Regions from separate parts of the Kitasatospora sp. NBC_01539 genome, predicted to be linked through region 1. Evidence: predicted binding sites of a transcription regulator. Region 1 holds the regulator's gene; each other region holds the start of a gene.
The links. The regulator HrcA, encoded in region 1, represses chaperone genes, less so after heat shock. The targets are predictions, from matches to a motif close to TTNGCACTCNGNNNNNCNGAGTGCNAA.

Region 1 (7,315 bases):
AGCGCGCCGGCCGCCACCCCCGCGGTGGAGGTGCGCAGCACCGTCGGGCCGAGCCGGTGGGGGGCCGCGCCGGCCTCGGCGAAGGCGGCGAGCTCGTCCGGGGAGACGCCGCCCTCGGGGCCGACGACGAGCACGATGTCGCCGCCGACGGGCAGTTCGGCGGTGGCGAGCGGCCGGGCGCCGTCCTCGTGCAGGACGGCGGCGAACGCCGCCCGGGCCAGCAGCGGGGTCAGCTGACGGGTGGTCACGAGGTCGTGCACCTCGGGGAAGCGCAGCCGGCGGGACTGCTTGCCGGCCTCGCGGGCGGTGGCGCGCCACTTGGCGAGCGCCTTGGCGCCCCGGTCGCCCTTCCACTGGGTGATGCAGCGGGACGCCGCCCAGGGGATCACGGCGTCGACGCCGGCCTCGGTCATGGTCTCCACGGCGAGTTCGCCGCGGTCGCCCTTGGGGAGCGCCTGGACGACGACGATGCGGGGGGCCGGCTCCGGCTCGGTGCGGACGGTGACGACGGTGACGTCCAGCGCGTCCTTGCCGTGCACCGCGGCGACGGTGCCGTCGACGCCCAGGCCGTGGCCGTCGGCGAGGGTGACGGCCTCGCCGGCCGCCAGCCGTTTCACCGCGGCGGCGTGGCGGCCCTCCGGCCCGTCGAGGCGGACGACCGTCCCCGGGGCGGCCCCGGCCAGCAGCGCGGTCTCGACGACGAACACGGGCGCGGTCACAGCGGCTCCACTCCTGGTGTGCGGGGCTCCCCCGGCGGTACGGGGAGGCGGGGTACGGGGGTGCTGCACGAGCGCGGGGCCCGGCCGGTCGGCCGGGCCCCGCGCTTCGGTGCAGGCGACGGCCTAGCGGCCGTTGAAGGCGTCCTTGAGCCGCGAGAACAGGCCCTGCTGGCCGGGCGAGAAGTGGCCGGACGGCCGTTCCTCGCCGCGCAGCACGGCGAGCCGCCGCAGCAGGTCCTCCTGCTCGGGGTCGAGCTTGGTCGGCGTCTGCACCTCGACGTGCACTATCAGGTCGCCCCGGCCGCCCCCGCGCAGGTGCGTGATGCCGCGGCCGTGCAGCGGGATCGACTGGCCGGACTGCGTGCCGGGCCGGATGTCGACCTCCTCCATCCCGTCGAGCGTCTGCAGCGGCACCTGGGTGCCGAGCGAGGCCGCCGTCATCGGGATGGTGACCGTGCAGTGCAGGTCGTCGCCGCGCCGCTGGAACGTCGGGTGCGACGACTCGGCGATCTCGACGTACAGGTCGCCGGCCGGGCCGCCGCCGGGGCCGACCTCGCCCTCGCCGGCCAGCTGGATGCGGGTGCCGTTGTCGACACCGGCGGGGATCTTGACGGTGAGGGTGCGGCGGGCCCGTACGCGGCCGTCGCCGGCGCACTCCGGGCACGGGGTCGGCACGACGGTGCCGAAGCCCTGGCACTGCGGGCAGGGGCGCGAGGTCATGACCTGGCCGAGGAACGACCGGGTGACCTGGGAGACCTCGCCCTTGCCGCGGCACATGTCGCAGGTCTGCGCGGAGGTGCCGGGTGCGGCGCCCTCGCCGGAGCAGGTCGTACAGGTGACGGCCGTGTCGACCTGGAGCTCCTTGGTGGTGCCGAACGCGGCCTCCTCCAGGGTGATCTCCAGTCGGATCATGGCGTCCTGGCCGCGGCGGGTCCGCGAGCGCGGTCCGCGCTGGCCCCCGGCCGCGCCGAAGAAGGCGTCCATGATGTCGGAGAAGCCGAAGCCCGCGGCGCCGAAGCCGCCCGCGCCACCGCCTCCGCCGTTCGGGGAGAGCGGGTCGCCGCCGAGGTCGTAGACCTGGCGCTTGGCCGGGTCCGACAGCACCTCGTAGGCGGCGTTGATCTCCTTGAACCGCTCCTGGGTCTTGGGGTCCGGGTTGACGTCCGGGTGCAGTTCACGCGCGAGGCGCCGGAACGCCTTCTTGATCTCGTCCTGCCCCGCATCCCGTCGGACGCCGAGTACCGCGTAGTAGTCCGTGGCCACCAAATGCTCCGCTTGTTCCGCCTCTAGAAGTGCTTGCGCCCGACCGGCCGCGCGGTGCCCGCGCCGCCGTTGTTACGACTCGGCCAGGATCTGGCCCACGTACCGTGCAACCGCTCGCACCGCCCCCATTGTGCCCGGGTAATCCATCCGGGTCGGACCGATCACTCCCAGCTTTGCCACGCTCTGGTCGCCCGAACCGTAACCGACGGAGACCACGGACGTGGAATTGAGTCCCTCGTACGCGTTCTCCCGGCCGATCCGGACGGTCATGCCGGACTCCGCGGTCTCCCCCAGCAGGCGCAGCAGCACCACCTGCTCCTCCAGCGCTTCGAGCACCGGCTGGATGGTCAGCGGGAAGTCGTGGCCGAAGCGCGTCAGGTTGGCCGTGCCGGCCAGCATGATGCGCTCCTCGTTCTGCTCGGCGAGCGTCTCGAAGAGCGTGGCGAGCACGGTGGAGACGGCGGGCCGGTCGGCGGGCTCGAACGACCCGGGCAGGTCCTCCAGGAGCTCCGGGACGTCCGGCAGCCGCTGCCCGCACGCGTGGGCGTTGAGCTTGGCGCGCAGGTCGGCCAGGACGGTCTCGCCGACCGAGCCGGGACAGTCGACGATCCGCTGCTCCACCCGTCCGGTGTTGGTGATCAGGACGAGCATCACCTTCGCGGGTGCCAGCGCGACCAGTTCGACGTGCCGCACGGTGGAGCGGGTCAGGGAGGGGTACTGCACCACGGCGACCTGCCGGGTCAGCTGGGCGAGCAGGCGCACCGTCCGGGCGACGACGTCGTCGAGGTCGACCGCGCCCTCCAGGAAGTGCCGGATCGCCCGCCGCTCCGGGGGCGTCATCGGCTTCACCTCGGCCAGCCGGTCCACGAAGAGCCGGTACCCCTTGTCGGTGGGGATGCGTCCGGCGCTGGTGTGCGGCTGGTGGATGAAGCCGTCCTCCTCCAGGGCGGCCATGTCGTTGCGCACCGTCGCCGGGGAGACCCCGAGGTTGTGGCGCTCCACGAGGGCCTTGGAGCCGACCGGCTCCTCGGTTCCCACGTAGTCCTGGACGATGGCCCGCAGCACGGCGAGCCTGCGCTCGTCGAGCGGGCGCACGGCGGCACGCGTGTCGATCAGGCGCTCGTCGACCCTGCGCTCGTTGACCACGGGGCACGCACCTCCGTCTTCGCCCGTCGGACCTGGCGGCCCGTCCGGCCCTTTGGCACTCTGGAAGGCAGAGTGCCAGGACCGTACCTGCCAGTGTAGGGCCCTCCCCCGGCGGCAGGAACGGGCCGCCCACGTGATCCTCGACCGATTGTCGGGGCCGCGGGCCGCGCCGCCCCCGCCTCCTGGTGGCAGCATCGAAGGCGAGCGAGCTACCGAAGGAGCAGCGATGTCGTCGTCACGGCAGCACTCCCGCTTCGCACCCGACCGCGGCCTGACCGGCCGGATGGTCCTCACGATGTTCCTGATCGGCCTGGTGTACGTCGGCTTCACCGGCGTGCTGATCGTGCTGCTGCGCGGCGCCTGGCCGATCGTCCTGCTGATCTCCGGCGGCCTGTTCGTCGCGCAGTTCTGGTTCAGCGACCGGATCACCGAGCGGGCGATGGGCGCCCGGCCGGTGACCCCCGAGGAGTACCCGCAGCTGCACGGCACCGTCGACCGGCTGTGCGCCCTCGCCGACATGCCGAAACCGCGGATCGCCGTGGCCCACAACGACATGCCGAACGCCTTCGCCACCGGGCGCAACCAGCAGAAGGCCGTGGTGTGCGTGACCACCGGCCTGCTGCGCCGCCTGGAACCGGAGGAGCTGGAGGGGGTGCTCGCCCACGAGCTGTCGCACGTCGCGCACCGCGACGTGGCCGTCATGACCGTCGCGGGGTTCCTCGGCGTGCTCGCCGGGCTGATCACCCGCATGGCGCTGTACGGCGGCTTCATGAGCGGCGGCAACCGCAACAGCAACGACCCCAACGCCGCGATCGCGCTGATCCTCGTCCCGCTGGTCAGCATGCTCGTGTACGCCCTCAGCTTCCTGCTGACCCGGCTGCTCTCCCGCTACCGCGAGCTCGCCGCCGACCGGGCCGCCGCCCAGCTGACCGGCCGGCCCAGCGCGCTCGCCTCCGCGCTGACGAAGGTGACCGGGCAGATCGCCGCCATCCCCACCGAGGACCTGCGCAGGTCGCAGCCGTACAACGCCTTCTACTTCGCCCCGGCGCTGAGCGCGCGGGAGACCGCCTCGCAGCTGTTCTCCACCCACCCGTCGCTGGAGCAGCGGCTGGAGCAGCTGGCGCGGATCTCCGCCGAGCTCGGCCGGTGAGAGGACCGCACCGTGGGTTTCCTGGACTCCCTGCTGGGCCGCACCAAGCCCGTCGAGCCCGATCTGGACCAGCTCTTCGGCATCCCGTCCGCGGCGCTCACCCTGGAGGCCGCGGCGGGCTTCCGGCCGACCGGGCTCGGTGCGGTGTGCTTCGCGGCCGTCGAGGGCGGCGCCTTCGAGGAGGTGCAGCAACAGGTGCAGGCCCTGCTGGACGCCGACACCGGCCGCGGCGGGGTGCCCGTCGAGGCGTCCCGGGACGCGTACGGCTACTCCTGGCTCCTCGCCCGGCACACCCCGGAGGAGCTGCCCGACCTGGTCAACGACCTGCACGCGGTCAACAGCGAGCTGGAGGCGCACGGCTTCGGCCCGCAGCTGCTCTGCTCGATCGTGGGCTTCCGCAACGCGGCAGGGCAGCCGCTGGGCCTGGTCTACCTGTACAAGCGCGGCACGTTCTACCCGTTCGCGCCGATGCCGGGCGGCGGCGAGAGGCGCAACAGCCCGGTGGAGCTGCAGGTGAAGGCGATGCTGCCGAACGACCTGCGGATCGAGTCGGACCTGTCGCGCTGGTTCCCGGTGTGGGGCGCCCCGGGGCTGTAGCCGCGAGCCGTGACACCCGCCGGGCGGGCCCGCCGGCGGCGTGTCACGGCTCGTAGACTCCCGTCCATGCGCAGCAGGGAGTACGGGCCCGATCTGACCCCGCCGTGGAAGCGGCAGCAGCCCGCGCCGGAGGTGGCCGCCGAGCGCGACCTGGTGGTGGAGGACGCGGCCACCGGGTACTGCGGGGCGGTCGTGCGGTGCGAGCGGACGGCCGAGGGGTTCACCGTGACCCTGGAGGACCGTTTCGGCAGGCACCGGGTGTTCCCGCTGGTGCCGCGGGGTTTCCTGCTGGAGGGGCGGGTGGTGACGCTCGTCCGCCCCGCCGCCGCGGCCCCCGCGGCCGGTCCCGCCCGGACGGCCTCCGGGTCGGTCGCGGTGCCGGGGGCGCGGGCCCGGGTGGCCCGGGAGTCGCGGATCTACGTGGAGGGCCGGCACGACGCCGAGCTGGTCGAGCGGGTCTGGGGCGACGACCTGCGGATCGAGGGCGTGGTCGTCGAGTACCTGGAGGGCGTGGACGACCTGCCGGCGATCGTCGACGGGTTCGCGCCCGGCCCGGGGCGGCGGCTCGGCGTGCTCGTCGACCACCTGCTGCCGGGCACCAAGGAGCACCGGATCGCCGCGCGGGTGACCGGCTCGTCGGTGCTGGTGGTGGGCCACCCGTACATCGACGTGTGGCAGGCCGTGAAGCCGTCCAGCGTGGGCATCCCCGGCTGGCCGGAGGTGCCGCGCGGGGAGGTCTGGAAGGAGGGCGTCTGCCGCCGCCTGGGCTGGCCCGTGGACCCGCCTGCCGCCTGGCGGCGCATCCTCGCCTCGGTGCGCTCCTACCGCGACCTCGACCCGGCCCTGCTGGGCCGGGTCGAGGAGCTGATCGACTTCGTCACGCAGCCGGGCTGAGCGGTCCGGGCCCGTCAGTCGAGGGCCTGGAAATCGGTGGTGTCGAGGGTGATGCCGAGCACGTCCACGGCCACGGGCTCACCGAAGCCGCTGGTCCGCTCGGACCGGTAGTCGGGAAGGCCCTTGGCATTCTCCTCGACCGGTTCGGTGAAGAGCACGCAGACACCCTCCGTCGGGTCGACGAGGAGGTAGGCGGGGATCCGTCCGGCAGCGTACATCCCGCGCTTGGTGCGGTAGTCGCGATCGCCGCTGGTCTTGGAGACGACCTCCACGACCAGCGTCACGGCGCCCGACGGAAGGAGCCGACCGGACTCCCGGACGGCTCCCCGCTCGAAGACCACCAGGTCGGGCTGCGGCTCACTCGGCTCACCTGGGATCGAGAGGTCCTGTGTCGTGAGGGCGCGCCAGTGCGCGTACGGCACCTGGTGCTGGATCGCGGCGACGATCACGTTGTGGACCATGTCCGGCCCCGCCGTCATCACGATTTCCCCCCGAATGAGCTCGGCCTTGAAGCCTTCCGGGACGTCGAGGCTCTCGTAGATCGCACTCACCCGGTCGTCAACGGCAGTCATCACTCGCTCCCTCGGACGGCTGCTACCAAGGTAACGGCCGTCAGTCGACGAGGTCACGTACCACGGCGTCGGCCAGCAGCCGCCCGCGCAGGGTGAGGGCGGCGCGGCCGTCGGCGTGGGCGGCGGGGTCGAGCAGGCCGTCGGCGAGGGCGGTGGCGGCGGCCTTGCGGCCGGTGTCGGTGAGCAGGTCGAGCGGGCAGCCGTCGACGAGGCGCAGTTCCAGCAGGATGCGCTCGACGCGGCGGTCCTCGCCGGCGAGGACCTCCCGGCCCAGGGCGGGGGTGCGGCCCTCGGCGAGGGCCTGCGCGTACGCCGCGGGGTGCTTGGCGTTCCACCAGCGGACGCCGCCCACGTGGCTGTGGGCGCCCGGCCCGGCGCCCCACCAGTCGGCGCCCGTCCAGTAGAGCTCGTTGTGGCGGCAGCGGCCCTCGGGCGTGGTGGCCCAGTTGGAGACCTCGTACCAGGCGTAGCCGGCCGCGGAGAGCGCCTGCTCGGCGATGAGGTAGCGGTCGGCGTGCACGTCGTCGTCGATCGTCGGCAGCTCGCCGCGCTTCACGCGGGCGGCGAGGCGGGTGCCGTCCTCGACGATGAGGGAGTAGGCGGAGACGTGGTCCGGACCGGCGCCGATCGCGGCGTCGAGGGAGGCCCGCCAGTCGTCGTCGGACTCGCCGGGCGTGCCGTAGATCAGGTCGAGGTTGACGTGGTCGAAGCCGGCCGCGCGGGCCTCGGCGACGCAGGCCTCCGGGCGGCCCGGCGTGTGGTGGCGGTCGAGCACCTGCAGCACGTGGCGACGGGCCGACTGCATGCCGAAGGAGACCCGGTTGTAGCCGCCCGCCCGGAGCTCCTCCAGGTAGGCCGGGCCGACAGACTCGGGGTTGGCCTCGGTCGTGACCTCCGCGCCCTCGGCGAGGCCGAACTCCTCGCGCAGGGCGGCGAGCATCCGCACCAGGTCACCGGCGGGCAGCAGGGTGGGC
Region 2 (7,315 bases), 1.9 Mb from region 1:
GGCCGACAGCCCGGAGTTCGTCGTGGTGGAGACCACCGTCAGCCAGAACGGGGTCCGCGCGTCGCCCATGGCGTAGAAGCCGCGGGCGAGGGCGTACTGCGCGCAGAAGGCCGGCAGGCCGATGGCGAAGGCGATGAGCGCCTGGGCGATCACCCAGGAGTCCGCGGTGCTGACCTTGCCGTGCCCGTAGGCGATGGCGGCGATCTGCGGGGCCAGCGCGATGAACAGCATCGTCGCGGTGACGACCATCGCCGCGGACGAGCGCAGCATGCCGGAGAGGTCGCCGCCGATCTTCGCCAGGTCGCCGTTGGTCGCGGCCCGCGCCATGCCGGGCAGGAGCGCGGTCACCAGCGAGATGGTGATGACGCCCTGCGGCACCACGAACAGCTGGTAGGCGCTGGTGTACGCGAAGTTGCCGAGACCCACCGTGAGCCCCGCCGCCTTGGCGCGGCCCTGGGCACCGGTGGTGAGCTGGCTGATGATGGCGAACGAGATCTGGGTGACCACGACCAGCATCAGCGCCCAGGTCGCCGCCTTGATCGGCTTGGTGAGGCCCGCACCGCGCCAGTCGAAGCGCGGGCGCCAGCGGAACCCGGAGGCCCGCAGCGAGGGCAGCAGGCCCAGGGCCTGGACGACGATGCCGAGGGTGCTGCCGAGGCCGAGCAGCATCGTCTGCCCGGAGGTCATCTGCTCGGCGTCGTCCGCGTTGTTGCCGATGGCGATGTAGAGGCCGAACACGGCGATCGCCACGACGTTGTTCAGCACCGGGGTCCACATCATCGCGCCGAACCGGTCGCGGGAGTTGAGCACCTGGCCGAGCAGCGTGAAGACGCCGTAGAAGAAGATCTGCGGCAGACAGAAACGGGCGAAGGCGATGGTGAGGTCGCGCTGCGCGCCGTGGAAGTGCGAGTAGAGGTCGACGATGGTCGGCGCCAGCGTCCAGGCGCCGACGGTCAGCACGACCAGGATGACGCCGCACAGCGTGAGCAGGCGGTCGGTGTACGCGACGCCGCCGTCCTTGTGGGTCTGCGCGGCGTGGACCAGCTCCGGCACGAAGACCGAGGCGAGCACGCCGCCCAGCAGCATCATGTAGACGACGTTGGGCAGCGAGTTGGCCACGTTGAAGGAGTCGCCGAGCGCGGCGGAGCCCAGCGCGGCAGCGATCATCGCGCTGCGGATGAAGCCGAGGGCGCGCGAGGAGAGCGTGCCGAGCGCCATGATCAGGCCGTTGCGCCCGACGGACGAGGACTGCTTGCCGGGCTCGCCGCTGCCCTCGCCCTGCCGCTGGCCCGGCAGCGTGGCCGACCCCTGCGGGGTGCCCGGAGGCTGCGGGGCGTACAGGGGCTGCGGCGGTAGACCGGGGTGGCCCGCGTCGCCCGGGCCCGACTGCGGCGGCTGGGCCGGGATCGGTCGCAGGGCCATAGTCGGCGGGTCGCCGTACGCGTACGAGTCAGGGGACTCGCCCGCGGTGTGCATGGTCATCTGACCCCCGTCACTCGGTACCTGGGCGGTGGTGCTGCAGGGCCTCCGCACAGGTGCACCCAGCCGGAGCAGTCTGCCAAACCGTGGCACTCCCTGGGGAGTCCGGTGTTCCGGGCGGCAGCCCTGCGTTCACGGAGGATATCGGGGGCGCGAGGGGCCCGGAAACGCGAAGGGTGATGGAATATTCCGGTATGTCCGCTTAAGTGGCTTGGGCGGGCGGTCCGTTCGGGTTGGCTGCTCCTCGCCCGATTCCCTGCCGCGGCTGGGAGAATGCACGATCGTGTGACCTTTATCACTGGCTTCCGGCTGTGGCGGTCGTGGACGCGGGGCCCTGCGCGGGCCCGCACCCGCCTCCGGGCGCCCTGGCGGTGGCCCCTGGCCAGGTGTGACGGCCAGGCGTGACGGGCGGGGTCGACGGGCGATGGGCAGGGCCGGGCTGCACGTCGCGCGGTGCGCCGAGGTGGGTCGCGGTCCGGTGCGGTCCGGCGGCGTTCCGTGCGACGCGGGTGCCGCGTGCCGCGGTTGTCGCGATTGTGCGGCGTTCCCCGGAAGGGGTTGCGCAGCCCGTGCGTTGTCCGGATGGGGGATGTGCGCGGTTGCCCCCGACGGCGCCGCGGCGTGTGCGAGCGGTGACAGGTTGTCGACCGCCCCGGGAAAACTTTGCAGGGTACTGCACGGCAGGGCGAAATCTGAGCGACTTGGGAATGTTGTCGCTTTTCTGTGCGTTGGATCGTTACGTGTGAGCCTCCGGCAGGCCCGCACGACTGTGAGCAGCGCAGGCCCGCGCGGCTGGCGCCGCCGTAACCGGCAATCAGCAAGGGAGCAAGCATGGCCACTCGTGCCGTCGTTCGCGACAGGGCCGACCGGACTCGCTCGGCCCGGCCGACCAACCTTGAGGCAGACCGCGACCTCGTCGGCATGTACCTCGACGAGATCGCCAGGACGCCACTGCTCGACGCCGCCGAGGAGGTGCAGCTCTCGCTCCGCATCGAGGCCGGCGTGTACGCGCAGCACCTGCTGGACGCGGGCCCGCTGCCCGAAGGGATGACGGCCGCGGAGCTGGAGGCGATAGCCGAGGACTCGGAGCGGGCCAAGGACGTGTTCATCAGGTCCAACCTCCGCCTCGTGGTCGCGGTGGCCCGCCGGTACCCGCGCAGCGGGCTGCCCCTGCTCGACCTGATCCAGGAGGGCAACGCGGGTCTGGTGCGTGCGGTCGAGAAGTTCGACTACGCGAAGGGCTTCAAGTTCTCCACGTACGCGACGTGGTGGATCCGCCAGGCGATCACCCGTTCCATCGCCGACCAGTCCCGCACGATCCGGCTGCCCGTCCACCTCGTGGAGGAGCTCGGGCGGATCCGCCGGGTGCAACGGGAGAAGTCGAAGGAGCTGGGCCGTGAGGCCGCCCCGTCCGAGATCGCGGCGGAGCTGGACACCACGGAGGCGCGGATCAAGGACGTCCTGGACTGGGCCCGCGACCCGGTGAGCCTCAACATGGCGGTCGACGACGAGGGCGAGACCCAGTTCGGGGACCTGGTGGAGGACACCGGCGCGGTCTCCCCGGAGGACGCCGTCATGGTGATGCTCCGCCGTGAGGAGCTGGACGACCTGATCGGCCGGCTGGACGACCGGACGGCGTCGATCATCCGGTCGCGGTACGGCATGGAGGACGGCCGGGAGCGCACGCTGACCGAGGTCGGCAAGCAGCACGGGCTGACCCGTGAGCGGATCCGGCAGATCGAGAAGCACGCGCTGGCGGAGCTCAAGAAGATCGCCGACCACGCGGGCTTCGAGGCCGCCTGACCTCTGTCCGGGTGGGGGGCCGGCGGTGGAGGTGCCGGTCACCCGTGCCGGTCACCCCCGTGCCGGGTGGGCCGGGGCTCGCGGCCCCATGAGCGTGAGTGCTCGTCGGCGTGAGTGCCTGCGAGCGTGAGTGTCCGGGAGCGTGAGGTTCGGGGTCTGCGACTCGGTGCCTGCGGCTCGATGCCTCCGGTCCGGTCCGGTGCGCGCGGTCGGTACGCGTCGGCCGGTCGGGTCGTTGACCGGGTCGACCCTAGGCTGGGGGAGGAGGCATCGATGGAGGAGAGAGAGTCGGAGGCGGGTCGTATGGCCGAGCAGAACAGCGACCGGGGTGCGGAAGAGGCGAAGCCCGCGGCGGCTGCCCTGGGGTTCGGGGATCCGCTGGACCGCCGGAGCAGTGACGACACCGACCTCGGCTGGGGCGAGCGTCCCGGCGGCGAGGGGCGTGAGCGCGGGCTGGACTGGTACCTGAACCAGCGGCCCCCGCACCACGGGGGGTAGCGCGCCGCGGAGCCGCGCCCGCCGGAGCGTCTGGTCGAGTGCCTGGTCGGAGCGCCCGGTCGGCGCCTGCAGGCCTGGGTCGGGCCTGCAGGCCGCGCCGGCGTCAGCCCTGGCGGACCAGGGCGTCGCGGATCTCGGTGAGCAGGGCGACCTCCTGGGCCTCGGCCGCCAGCACCTCCTGCTGGGGGGTTCTGCGCTTGGCCATGTAGTGCAGCATCGGCAGGACGAAGACGAAGTAGACGACCGCCGCGGTGATGATGAACTGCAGCAGGGCGCTGAGCACCTCGCCCCAGAGGATGTAGATGCCGGACGACACCGTCCCGTTGGCGGCGAGCGCGCAGGGCCCCTTGAGGCAGGACCGGTAGGACGCGAGATCCCCGGTGCCGAACAGGCCGACGACCGGGTTGATGACGCCCTTCACGAACGCGTTGATGACATTCGTGAATGCCGCGCCGATGACGACGGCGATCGCCAGATCGATGATGTTCCCGCGGAACAGGAATTCCTTGAAGCCTTTCATCCCGTAACGACATCACATCGCCTCGGCCGCCGCGGAATGCGGCGCGCCAGAGCGGGCCGATCGATCGGGTGGTCCCGGTGTCACCGGGTGGGAGGCGCCGCGCCCGCGCAGCGCGGGGAGGAGACCGGGTCGGCGGTGACCGCGGAGGTGGCGGCCGGCGGGGGCGGTCCGGGGCGCAGGGGCCCGGCGGCGAGCGCGGTGACGGCGGCGACCAGCCCGGCGGCGAGGACGCCGGGACGGTGGCGTACGGCCTGCTGCAGGCGGTGTCGCCCGCCGGAGCCGCGCCGGACGGGTGGGAAGTCGGGCACCGCGCGCCGGGGCGGTACGGAGAGCGGGAGCGGGGGAACGGGGCAGGTGGTCACGGTGTCCGCCTCGGTCGGTGGTCCGCGGGACCGGTCGGCCCGCGGACCCCAGAATCCGCCGGAATGCCGTTCACCCGCAGCGCCCGGCGCATTCCTGTGGACAACTCGGGGGTGTGGAAAACTCTCCTCCCCCGAAAGGAGTAATGCGGCGGCTCGCACCGTGGCCCGTCGCAGTGCCCGGTTACCCGGAAGGCGGCCCGGGCGTGTGCAGGCCGCCGTGTCCGGGAGCAGGGTCCGCTCCGGGCGTGCGAAAAGCCCGGCGCCGCACCGATCGGGTCGGTGGGGCCGGGCTTCGCGGGCCGTGCGTCAGCCGGCCGAGGCCGCCGACGAGGACGTCGAGCCGGTCGAGGACGACCCCGACGAGCCCGAGCCGGAGCTGGAACCGGACGAACCGGAGCCCGACGAGCCGGAGGACGCCGAACCCGCGGAGGCGGTGGAGGACGTCGAGGACGCCGTTCCCGAGCCCACCGCGCTGCTGGAGGAGGAACGGCTGTCGGTGCGGTAGAAGCCGGAGCCCTTGAACACGACGCCCACGGCGGAGAAGACCTTGCGGAGCTTTCCCTGGCATGCGGGGCACGTGGTCAGTGCTTCGTCGGTGAACTTCTGCACCGCCTCCAGGCCGTTGCCGCACTCGGTGCACTGGTACTGGTACGTGGGCACTTGTCTTCCTCCTGGCACTCTCGCCTGATGAGTGCTAACGATCGTCCATGATGCGGCATTCCGCTGGAACAGTCCAGCGATGCCGGGTGTGAGATGGCTCCATCCGGGGCGGTCCCGGGTGTCAGCTACGGGCGGCACCCGCTCCGACCAGCTGCGGAGCGGTCGCTTCGGGGGCGAACCGCGCCGCGCCGGACGCTCGTGCGACGGTGCGTCCCGGCGCCGCGGGCCGGACGAGCAGTCGGCGCAGGGCGACCAGGGCGACCAGCCCGAGCCCGGCGCCGGCGACCGGCACCAGGAAGCCCGCGGACGGGCCGCCGGAGTCGATGAGCTGCCCGGCGACGGTCGAACCGGCGGCGAGGCCGAGTCCGATGGCGCCGGTGAGCCAGGTGAAGGCCTCGGTCTTGGCGCCGTCGCCGACGAGCGTCTCGACCAGGGTGTAGCCGGTGATCAGCGTCGGTGCGATGGCGAGGCCGCAGAACAGGCCCGCGACGGTCAGCGAGGTGAGGCCGGGCATGGCCCAGAGGGTCGAGCAGCCGAGCACCAGCAGCGCGTAGCTGCCGAGCATCCGCTGCCGGGCGGAGCGCCGCCAGGCGACGAGGCCGTAGAGCACCCCGGCGAGCATCGAGCCGGCGGCGAAGATGCCGTAGACGGTGCCGGCGGCGCCGGGTCGGCCGACGGACTCCGCGAAGGCGGTGATGGAGACCTGGAGGGCGCCGAAGACCGTGCCCACGCCGAGGAACGAGCCGGCCAGCAGCCGGACGCCGGGGGAGGCGAGGGCGGACTCGCGCCGGGCGCCCGCGGTGTGCGGGTGCCGTGCGGGCGCGGTGCGCCGCTGTGCGGCGAAGGCGAGGCCGCCGGCGACGGTCAGCGCGGCCTCGGTGACGAGCCCGGCGGCCGGGGTGACGCCGGTCGCGAGGGCGGTGGCGAGCACCGGCCCGACCACGAAGGTGAACTCGTCGGTCACGGATTCGAAGGCGAACGCCGTGTTGAGCGTGGCGGGGGAGTCGGAGAGCCGGGCCACCCAGCGGGCCCGCACCATCGCGCCGATCTGCGGCACGGAGGCGCCGGCCGGGGCGGCGGCGGCGAAGAGCGCCCACACCGGGGTGTGGCCGAGGGCGAGCGCGATCAGGGCGCCGACCGACAGGGCGTGCACGGCGAGGCTGGGGAGCAGGACGGACGCCTGCCCGTAGCGGTCGGCGAGCCGGCCGGTCTGCGGGCCGACCAGGGCCTGGGCGACGGCCGAGACGGCGGCGACGGCGCCCGCGGTGCCGTACGAGCCGTGGGTGTCGAGGACGAGCAGCACGATGCCCAGGCTGAGCATCGCGTAGGGGAGCCGGGCGGCGAAGGCGGGGACGAGGAACGTCCGGGCGCCGGGGGTGCGGAGCAGTGTCGCGTAGCCGACGCGGGTGGGGGCCGCGGGGGCGGGTGCCGGGGACGCCGGTGCGGGCGTTCCGAGGGCGTGGGTGTCGTCGACCGTTCGGCGGGCCGTCACGGTCGGTCCTTCCTGCTGCCTGGTAGCGCCCCGGGGCATGGGTGGGCCCCGACGGCGCCGAGAGTCGTCCTCTCGCGCGTCGACCGGGGTTGATACCGGGTCCCGCCGGGCCGCGTGGTGGTGCGGGTGCCGGCGTGCGGCAGGGTGCTGCGGACCGCGGCCGCCGAGCGGTCGCGCCAACTCTGCATCAGACAGATGTTGCGGGTTGGTGGGTACGGATGACCCGTACCGCTCGATTGTACGGCAGGAGGCCGTTCGGGGCTGTGGATGCAAGGAGCGTCACAGTCCACGCGGTCCAGAGGGCCCCGGCGACCGCGCTGCCGACCGGCATCGGCGACAGGCCCCGGCGACCGCGCAGCCCGACCGGCCCCGGCGACCGGGCTCGCGGCCGCGCTGCTGCCCGGCCTCGGAGACCCGGCTCGCGACCGGGCGGAGCGGGATCAGCGTCCGCGCAGCCAGCCGGCGAGCTTGCCGCCGCGGTCGACGGCGCGCAGCCGGCGC
Region 3 (7,315 bases), 630 kb from region 1:
AGTCCGCCCGCCGCGGCTGCGCCGAGCTGCTGCTGGAGGTCAGGGTCGACAACCTGCGCGCCCAGCGCCTCTACGAGCGGTTCGGCTTCCAGCCGGTCGGCGTCCGCCGCGGCTACTACCAGCCGGCGAACGTCGACGCGCTCGTCATGCGCCTCGACCACCCCACGCACGATTCGAAGGACCCGAAGAATGGCTGACGAACCGCTCGTCCTCGGCATCGAGACCTCCTGCGACGAGACCGGCGTCGGCATCGTCCACGGCACCACCCTGCTCGCCGACGCGGTCGCCTCCAGCGTCAACGACCACGCCCGGTACGGCGGCGTCGTGCCCGAGATCGCCAGCCGGGCGCACCTGGAGGCGATGGTCCCGACGATCCGGCGCGCCCTGGAGACCGCCGGGGTCAAGGCCTCCGACCTCGACGGCATCGCCGTCACCGCGGGCCCGGGCCTCGCCGGCGCCCTACTGGTCGGCGTCTCCGCCGCCAAGGCGTACGCGTGGGCGCTCGACAAGCCGCTGTACGGCGTCAACCACCTGGCCTCGCACATCTGCGTCGACCAGCTGGAGCACGGTCGCCTCCCCGAGCCGACGATGGCCCTGCTGGTCTCCGGCGGCCACTCCTCGCTGCTGATCTCGGCCGACATCACCAGCGACGTCCGCCCGCTCGGCGCGACCATCGACGACGCGGCCGGCGAGGCCTTCGACAAGGTCGCCCGGGTGCTCGGCCTCGGCTTCCCCGGCGGGCCGATCGTCGACCGCACCGCCCGCGACGGCGACCCGAAGGCCATCGCCTTCCCCCGCGGCCTGAGCACCGCCAGTGACCCGGCGTACGACTTCTCCTTCTCCGGCCTGAAGACCGCCGTCGCCCGCTGGGTCGAGGCGAAGCGCCGCGCGGGCGAGGACGTGCCGGTGGCCGACGTCGCCGCCTCCTTCCAGGAGGCCGTCACCGACGTGCTCACCCGCAAGGCCGTCCGGGCGTGCAAGGACAACGGCGTCGACCACCTGATGATCGGCGGCGGCGTGGCCGCCAACTCCCGGCTGCGCGAGATGGCCCAGCAGCGCTGCGACCGGGCGGGCATCGTGCTGCGCGTGCCGCGGCCGGGCCTGTGCACCGACAACGGCGCGATGGTCGCCGCGCTCGGTTCCGAGATGGTGCGCCGCAACCGCACGCCCTCGGCGTTCGACCTGTCCGCGGACTCCTCGCTCCCGGTCACCGAGGTGCACGTGCCGCACACCGACGTGCACGCGCACGCCCACGAGTCGCTGGGGTGACCCGCGCGCACATGTGGGAGGCCCGCGCCGCCGACGGCCGGGCCGCCGAACTGGAGCGCTGGGTGCGGGAGACCGCCCTGCCCGCGCTGCGCCCCGCCGCACCGGTGCGCAGCGAGGTGTTCACCGCCGACGGCGGGCGCGTCCTGCTGATCACGTGGTGGCCGGGCGAGCCGGCCGCCGTCCCCGACCCGCCGGACGGGCTGCTCGCGCGACCCGTGCACCGCTGGTCGTTCACCAGTACGTATGTCGAGTAGCGTGCCTCTCTGAGAATTCGCACGATCCGGTGCCGGATCGCGGGTGGGGGAGCGCGCTGTGCCGAAGAGGTCATGGGTCCGGGTGGCGGGGGCACTGGCCCTCCTGGCGGCCGTCGCGGCGTGCGGCGGCACACCGCGCAAGCCCGCCGCCGCGCCGCCCGCCCGCACCGGACCGTCCGGCAGCCCGGTCGGCACCACCGCCGCGGCCGCACCCCCGGCCGACCCGGCCGCCGTCTGGGCGAAGTGGGGCCTCCGGCCGCTCCCCGCCGCCCCCGCCGCGCCCGCCGACAAGCCGGTCAAGCTGTCGGCCGACGGCGAGGTGCCGGTCTTCAGCGAGGTGCCCACCCGGGACAGGGTCGTCTTCATCACCGTCGACGACGGCGCCGAGAAGGACCCGCGGTTCGTCGAGATGATGACCGACCTCAGGGTGCCGTTCTCGATGTTCCTGACCCGCGACATCGTCCGCGGCGACTACGGCTACTTCAAGCCGCTGCAGGCCCTCGGCAACCACATCCACAACCACAGCACCGACCACCCGGCGATGAGCACGATCTCCCCGGAGCGGCAGCACGCCGAGGTGTGCGACGCCCAGGCGGCCCTCACCGAGCAGTACGGCACCGCCCCGCTGCTCTTCCGCCCGCCCTACGGGGACGGCGCGCACAGCGCCGGGCTGCGCGGCGCCGTCCGTGCCTGCGGCCCGCGCGCGGTCGTGCTGTGGCGGGAGTCGATGCAGATCCACGACATGCAGTACCAGGCCGCCGACAAGAAGCTGCGCCCGGGCGACATCATCCTCGCCCACTTCCGCGGCCCGAAGGACCTCAAGGGCGAGTCGATGACGGCGATGTTCGGCGAGCTGCTCAGCCGCATCCGGGAGCAGGGCTTCGCGGTCGCCCGCCTGGAGGACTACGTCGACGCGGGCTGACCGAGCATCATCAGCGGCCCGTGGTCGGTCCGGCTGAGGATCACCGTCACCTCGTGCGGCCCGCTCGGCCGCAGCTGCCGCCGCAGTTCCTCCGGCGTGATCGCGATCCCGCGCTTCTTGATCACCACGGTGCCCGCGCCGCGCTCCCGCAGCAGCGCCTTCAGCCGCTTGACGTTGTACGGCATCGCCTCGCCGATCTCGTACGCCTGCGCGTACGGCGTCGCGACCAGCCGGTCGGAGGTCAGGTAGGCGATCATCGGGTCGATCAGCCGCCCGCCGACCCGCGCGGCCACGTCGGAGACCAGCCGGGCCCGGATGACGGCGCCGTCCGGCTCGTACAGGTACCGGCCCACCGGTCCGGCCTCCGCGGGCAGCCCCGCCCCGGCCAGGCTGTGGCCGCCGGGCAGCACGGTGGCCCGGTACGGCTCGGCGGCGCCCGTGCCGAACCAGATCACCGCCTCCTTGACCTCGCCGTGGTCGGAGACCCACTCGGCCTCGGCGTCCCCGGGCACCAGCTCGTGCGGGATGCCCGGCGCGACCTTCAGCGCACCGAACGGCGTGCGCCGCGCCGCCTCGACGGCCCACGACAGCGGCGGCGAGTACGCCTCCGGGTCGAAGACCCGCCCGCGCGAGGTGCGCCGCGCAGGGTCGGTGAAGACCGCGTCGAAGCCCGACACGTCGATCCCGGCGACGTCCGCGCACCGCACCTCCACCAGCGCCGACAGCCCCAGCGCGGCCGCGTTCGCCTCCGCCACGGCGCAGGTCAGCGGGTCGCGGTCGACGGCCAGGACCGACACGCCCGCCCGGGCCAGCGCGATCGCGTCGCCGCCGATGCCGCAGCACAGGTCGGCCAGCCGCCGCACGCCCAGCGCCGCGAACCGCTGCGCCCGCCACTCGGCGACACTGCGCCGGGTCGCCTGCTCGACGCCGTCCGGGGTGAAGTACAGGGCGTCGGCGTCGTCGCCGAACTTCGCGCGGGCCCGCTGCCGCAGCCTGGCCTGCTCGAACGCGGCGCGGACGAGCTCCGCCGGGTGCTCGCGGCGCAGCCGGGTCGCGAGCGCCAGCTCCTGGTCGGGGGTGAAGGCGCGCAGCTCGGCGAGCAGGGCGCGGCCCTCGTCGGTCAGCAGGGCCCGGAACGATTCGATCTCCACCCGGCCATTGTCGCGGCTCGGGTCAGTTGCACCGGCCGCTGCCGCTGAAGCAGGGCGTGTAGCCGGAGGGCAGCGGCTCCGGCCGGGCCGGGGGCTGCCGGTCGTGCTGCCGGCCGACCCCCGCCGCCGCGGCGCCGAGCAGCAGCACCGCGGCCAGCAGCCCGTGCGCGACGGTGGTGATCCACCACCGGTCGCGGCCGGCGAGCACCGCCACGAGCAGCGCGAACGCGCCGAAGCCGCCGAGGGCGGCGATCGGCGACCAGTCGAAGGGCGGGACGGTCGCGGCGCCGGCCGGGTCGGCCTCCCGGGAGCCGAACGCGAGGACGAGCAGGGTGTATCCGGCGGCGAGGACCTCCAGGCACAGCAGGCCGAGGGCCAGCAGCAGGTCCGCGGCGATCCGGCGGCCGCCGCCGCGGCCGCCCTCACGGTCGCGCTCTCGGCCGGGTGCGGGGGAGGTGGCGGGCATGGCCACCAGTGTCCGCCGCGCCGGTGCGTCGTACATGAGTACGGCTACTCACCTCTTTCGCGACACACCCGCGTCTCCGTTGGCACTCTGGTTGACTGAGTGCTAACCGCGGCCTATGGTCGTTCCTGGCACTCCCCCCGGGTGAGTGCCAACGCGACGAGCGAGCCTGACCCCCGCGACGGCAGGCCTGCGGACATCGCCCTTTCCTGTTAGACAACCCCGTAATCTCCGAAGGGGAACTCGGACGTGACCACCAGCAGCAAGGTTGCCATCAAGCCGCTCGAGGACCGCATTGTGGTCCAGCCGCTCGACGCCGAGACCACCACGGCCTCCGGCCTGGTTATCCCGGACACCGCCAAGGAGAAGCCCCAGGAGGGCGTCGTCCTGGCCGTCGGCCCGGGCCGTTTCGAGGACGGTCAGCGCCTGCCGCTCGACGTCGCCGTCGGTGACATCGTCCTGTACTCGAAGTACGGCGGCACCGAGGTCAAGTACCAGGGCGAGGAGTACCTCGTCCTCTCGGCTCGTGACGTTCTCGCCATCATCGAGAAGTAAGCCTCAGCAGCCCGCCCCGGAACCGCGTCAGCACTGACCCGGGCCCGGGGCGCGCTTGTTGGTCCATCCACACGGTCCGTCCGTAACACCCTTGAGGAAACGGGAACATGGCGAAGATCCTGCAGTTCAACGAGGACGCCCGCCGCTCGCTGGAGCGCGGTGTCAACAAGCTGGCCGACACCGTCAAGGTGACCATCGGCCCCAAGGGCCGCAACGTCGTCATCGACAAGAAGTTCGGCGCCCCCACCATCACCAACGACGGTGTGACGATCGCCCGCGAGGTCGAGCTCGACGACCCGTACGAGAACCTCGGCGCGCAGCTCGTCAAGGAGGTCGCCACCAAGACGAACGACGTCGCGGGTGACGGCACCACCACCGCGACCGTGCTCGCCCAGGCCCTGGTCAACGAGGGTCTGCGCAACGTCGCCGCCGGTGCCGGCCCGGCCGCCCTGAAGAAGGGCATCGACAAGGCCGTCGCCGCGGTCTCCGAGCACCTCCTCTCGATCGCCCGCGAGATCGAGGGCAAGGACGACGTCGCCGCCGTCGCCTCCCTCTCCGCGCAGGACGCCCAGGTCGGCGAGCTCATCGCCGAGGCCATCGACAAGGTCGGCAAGGACGGTGTCATCACCGTCGAGGAGTCGAACACCTTCGGTGTCGAGCTCGAGTTCACCGAGGGCATGCAGTTCGACAAGGGCTACCTGTCGCCGTACTTCGTCACGGACGCGGAGCGCCAGGAGGCGGTCCTCGAGGACCCGTACGTCCTGATCAACCAGGGCAAGATCTCCTCCATCCAGGAGCTCCTCCCGCTGCTGGAGAAGATCCTGCAGGGCGGCGGCTCCCGCCCGCTGCTGATCATCGCCGAGGACGTCGACGGCGAGGCGCTGTCCACCCTCGTGGTGAACAAGATCCGCGGCACCTTCAACGCGGTGGCCGTCAAGGCCCCCGGCTTCGGCGACCGCCGCAAGGCGATCCTCGGTGACCTCGCCGTCCTCACCGGCGCGACCGTCATCTCCGAGGAGGTCGGCCTCAAGCTCGACCAGGCCGGCCTGGACGTGCTCGGCAGCGCCCGCCGCATCACCGTCACCAAGGACGAGACCATCCTCGTCGACGGTGCCGGCGACTCCGAGGGCGTGGCCGGCCGTGTCGGCCAGATCAAGGCCGAGATCGCCTCGACCGACTCCGACTGGGACCGCGAGAAGCTGCAGGAGCGCCTGGCCAAGCTGGCCGGCGGCGTCTGCGTCATCAAGGTCGGCGCCGCCACCGAGGTGGAGCTCAAGGAGCGCAAGCACCGTCTGGAGGACGCCATCTCCGCGACCCGCGCCGCGGTCGAGGAGGGCATCGTCGCCGGCGGTGGCGCCTCGCTCGTCCACGCGCAGAAGGTGCTGGACGGTGGCCTGGGCCTGTCGGGCGACGAGGCGACCGGTGTCGCGGTCGTCCGCAAGGCGCTCGCCGAGCCGCTGCGCTGGATCGCCCAGAACGCCGGCCTGGAGGGCTACGTCATCACCTCCAAGGTCGCCGAGCTGGAGGACGGCCACGGCTACAACGCGGCCACCGGCGAGTACGGCGACCTCGTGAAGGCCGGCGTCATCGACCCGGTCAAGGTCACCCGCTCCGCCCTGGAGAACGCGGCGTCCATCGCCTCCCTGCTCCTCACCACCGAGACCCTCGTGGTGGAGAAGAAGGAGGAGGAGTCCGACAGCGGCCACTCGCACGGCGGCCACGGTCACTCCCACTGACGTCTGTCGGACCCCGCGAGGCCCGGCCCGCCCTGGACACCACGTCCGGGGCGGGCCGGGCCTCCGGCGTTCCGCCCGCCGGGCGGACCCCGGCGCGCCTTATACCCTGGGCGCATGATCGAGGCCCGCCATCTCCGCGTCCTGCGCGCCGTCGCCCGGACGGGCTCCTTCTCCGCCGCCGCGCGGGAGCTGGGCTGCACCCAGCCGGCGGTCAGCCAGCAGATGAAGGCGCTGGAGAAGTCGGTGGCGACCCCGCTGGTGGTGCGCTCCGGGCGGGGCATGCAGCTCAGCGAGGCGGGCGAGGTGCTGCTGAAGCACACCTCCGGGATCCTGGCGGGCCTGTCGGCGGCGGAGGAGGAGGTCGCCGCGATCGCCGGGCTGCGTTCGGGGCGGGTGCGGCTGGTGTCCTTCCCGACGGCCAGCTCCACCCTGGTGCCGCAGGCCGTGGCGCAGCTGCGGGCCGCCCGGCCCGGGGTGCGGGTCTCGCTGGTGGAGGCGGAGCCGCCGGAGTCGCTGGCGATGCTGCGGGCCGGCGAGTGCGAGGTGGCGCTGGCGTTCCGCTACCCGGGCGCGTACGGCGGTGCCGGGCCGGTGCCGGAGCCGCGGACCCCGCCCCGGCAGGCACGGGCGGAGGCGGTGCTGGAGGCCGCGGCGTCGGCCGCGGCGACCGACTGGTCGGACCTCGTGGTGCGGCCGCTGCTGGACGACCCGCTGGTGGTGCTCGTCCCGGCCGGCCATCCGCTGGCAGACCGGGACGCCCGGCCGGTGGCGCCGGCCGAGCTGGCGGAGGAACCGTGGATCGCGGGCTGTCCGCAGTGCCGCGGCCATCTGGTGGAGCTGTGCGCCGAGGCGGGCTTCGCGCCGCGGATCGACTTCGCGACCGACGACTACCCGGCCGTGGTCGGGCTGGTGGCGGCGGGTCTGGGGGTGGCGGTGCTGCCGGGGCTGGCGCTGCGGGCGGTGCG

Region 2: the regulator HrcA is predicted to act here: its motif matches at 5,334-5,360, upstream of OG335_RS16690 (FmdB family zinc ribbon protein).
Region 3: the regulator HrcA is predicted to act here: its motif matches at 4,142-4,168, upstream of groES (co-chaperone GroES).

What each region holds. Positions count from the first base shown of each region.
Region 1 covers NZ_CP109390.1:5,817,880-5,825,194, reverse strand. Annotated here, with positions in the region: gene OG335_RS25190 (16S rRNA (uracil(1498)-N(3))-methyltransferase) at 1-719, opposite strand, end outside; gene dnaJ (molecular chaperone DnaJ) at 843-1,982, opposite strand; gene hrcA (heat-inducible transcriptional repressor HrcA) at 2,055-3,077, opposite strand; gene htpX (zinc metalloprotease HtpX) at 3,355-4,278, shown strand; gene OG335_RS25170 (hypothetical protein) at 4,291-4,875, shown strand; gene OG335_RS25165 (DUF3097 domain-containing protein) at 4,942-5,769, shown strand; gene OG335_RS25160 (Uma2 family endonuclease) at 5,784-6,341, opposite strand; gene hemW (radical SAM family heme chaperone HemW) at 6,382-7,315, opposite strand, start outside.
Region 2 covers NZ_CP109390.1:3,913,871-3,921,185, reverse strand. Annotated here, with positions in the region: gene murJ (murein biosynthesis integral membrane protein MurJ) at 1-1,482, opposite strand, end outside; gene OG335_RS16710 (sigma-70 family RNA polymerase sigma factor) at 2,311-3,282, shown strand; gene OG335_RS16705 (hypothetical protein) at 3,556-3,780, shown strand; gene mscL (large conductance mechanosensitive channel protein MscL) at 3,884-4,300, opposite strand; gene OG335_RS16695 (hypothetical protein) at 4,381-4,662, opposite strand; gene OG335_RS16690 (FmdB family zinc ribbon protein) at 4,969-5,322, opposite strand; gene OG335_RS16685 (MFS transporter) at 5,444-6,814, opposite strand; gene OG335_RS16680 (potassium/proton antiporter) at 7,255-7,315, opposite strand, start outside.
Region 3 covers NZ_CP109390.1:5,184,282-5,191,596, forward strand. Annotated here, with positions in the region: gene rimI (ribosomal protein S18-alanine N-acetyltransferase) at 1-197, shown strand, start outside; gene tsaD (tRNA (adenosine(37)-N6)-threonylcarbamoyltransferase complex transferase subunit TsaD) at 190-1,269, shown strand; gene OG335_RS22535 (hypothetical protein) at 1,266-1,523, shown strand; gene OG335_RS22540 (polysaccharide deacetylase family protein) at 1,582-2,445, shown strand; gene OG335_RS22545 (THUMP-like domain-containing protein) at 2,427-3,596, opposite strand; gene OG335_RS22550 (DUF6234 family protein) at 3,619-4,062, opposite strand; gene groES (co-chaperone GroES) at 4,309-4,614, shown strand; gene groL (chaperonin GroEL) at 4,722-6,350, shown strand; gene OG335_RS22565 (LysR family transcriptional regulator) at 6,465-7,315, shown strand, end outside.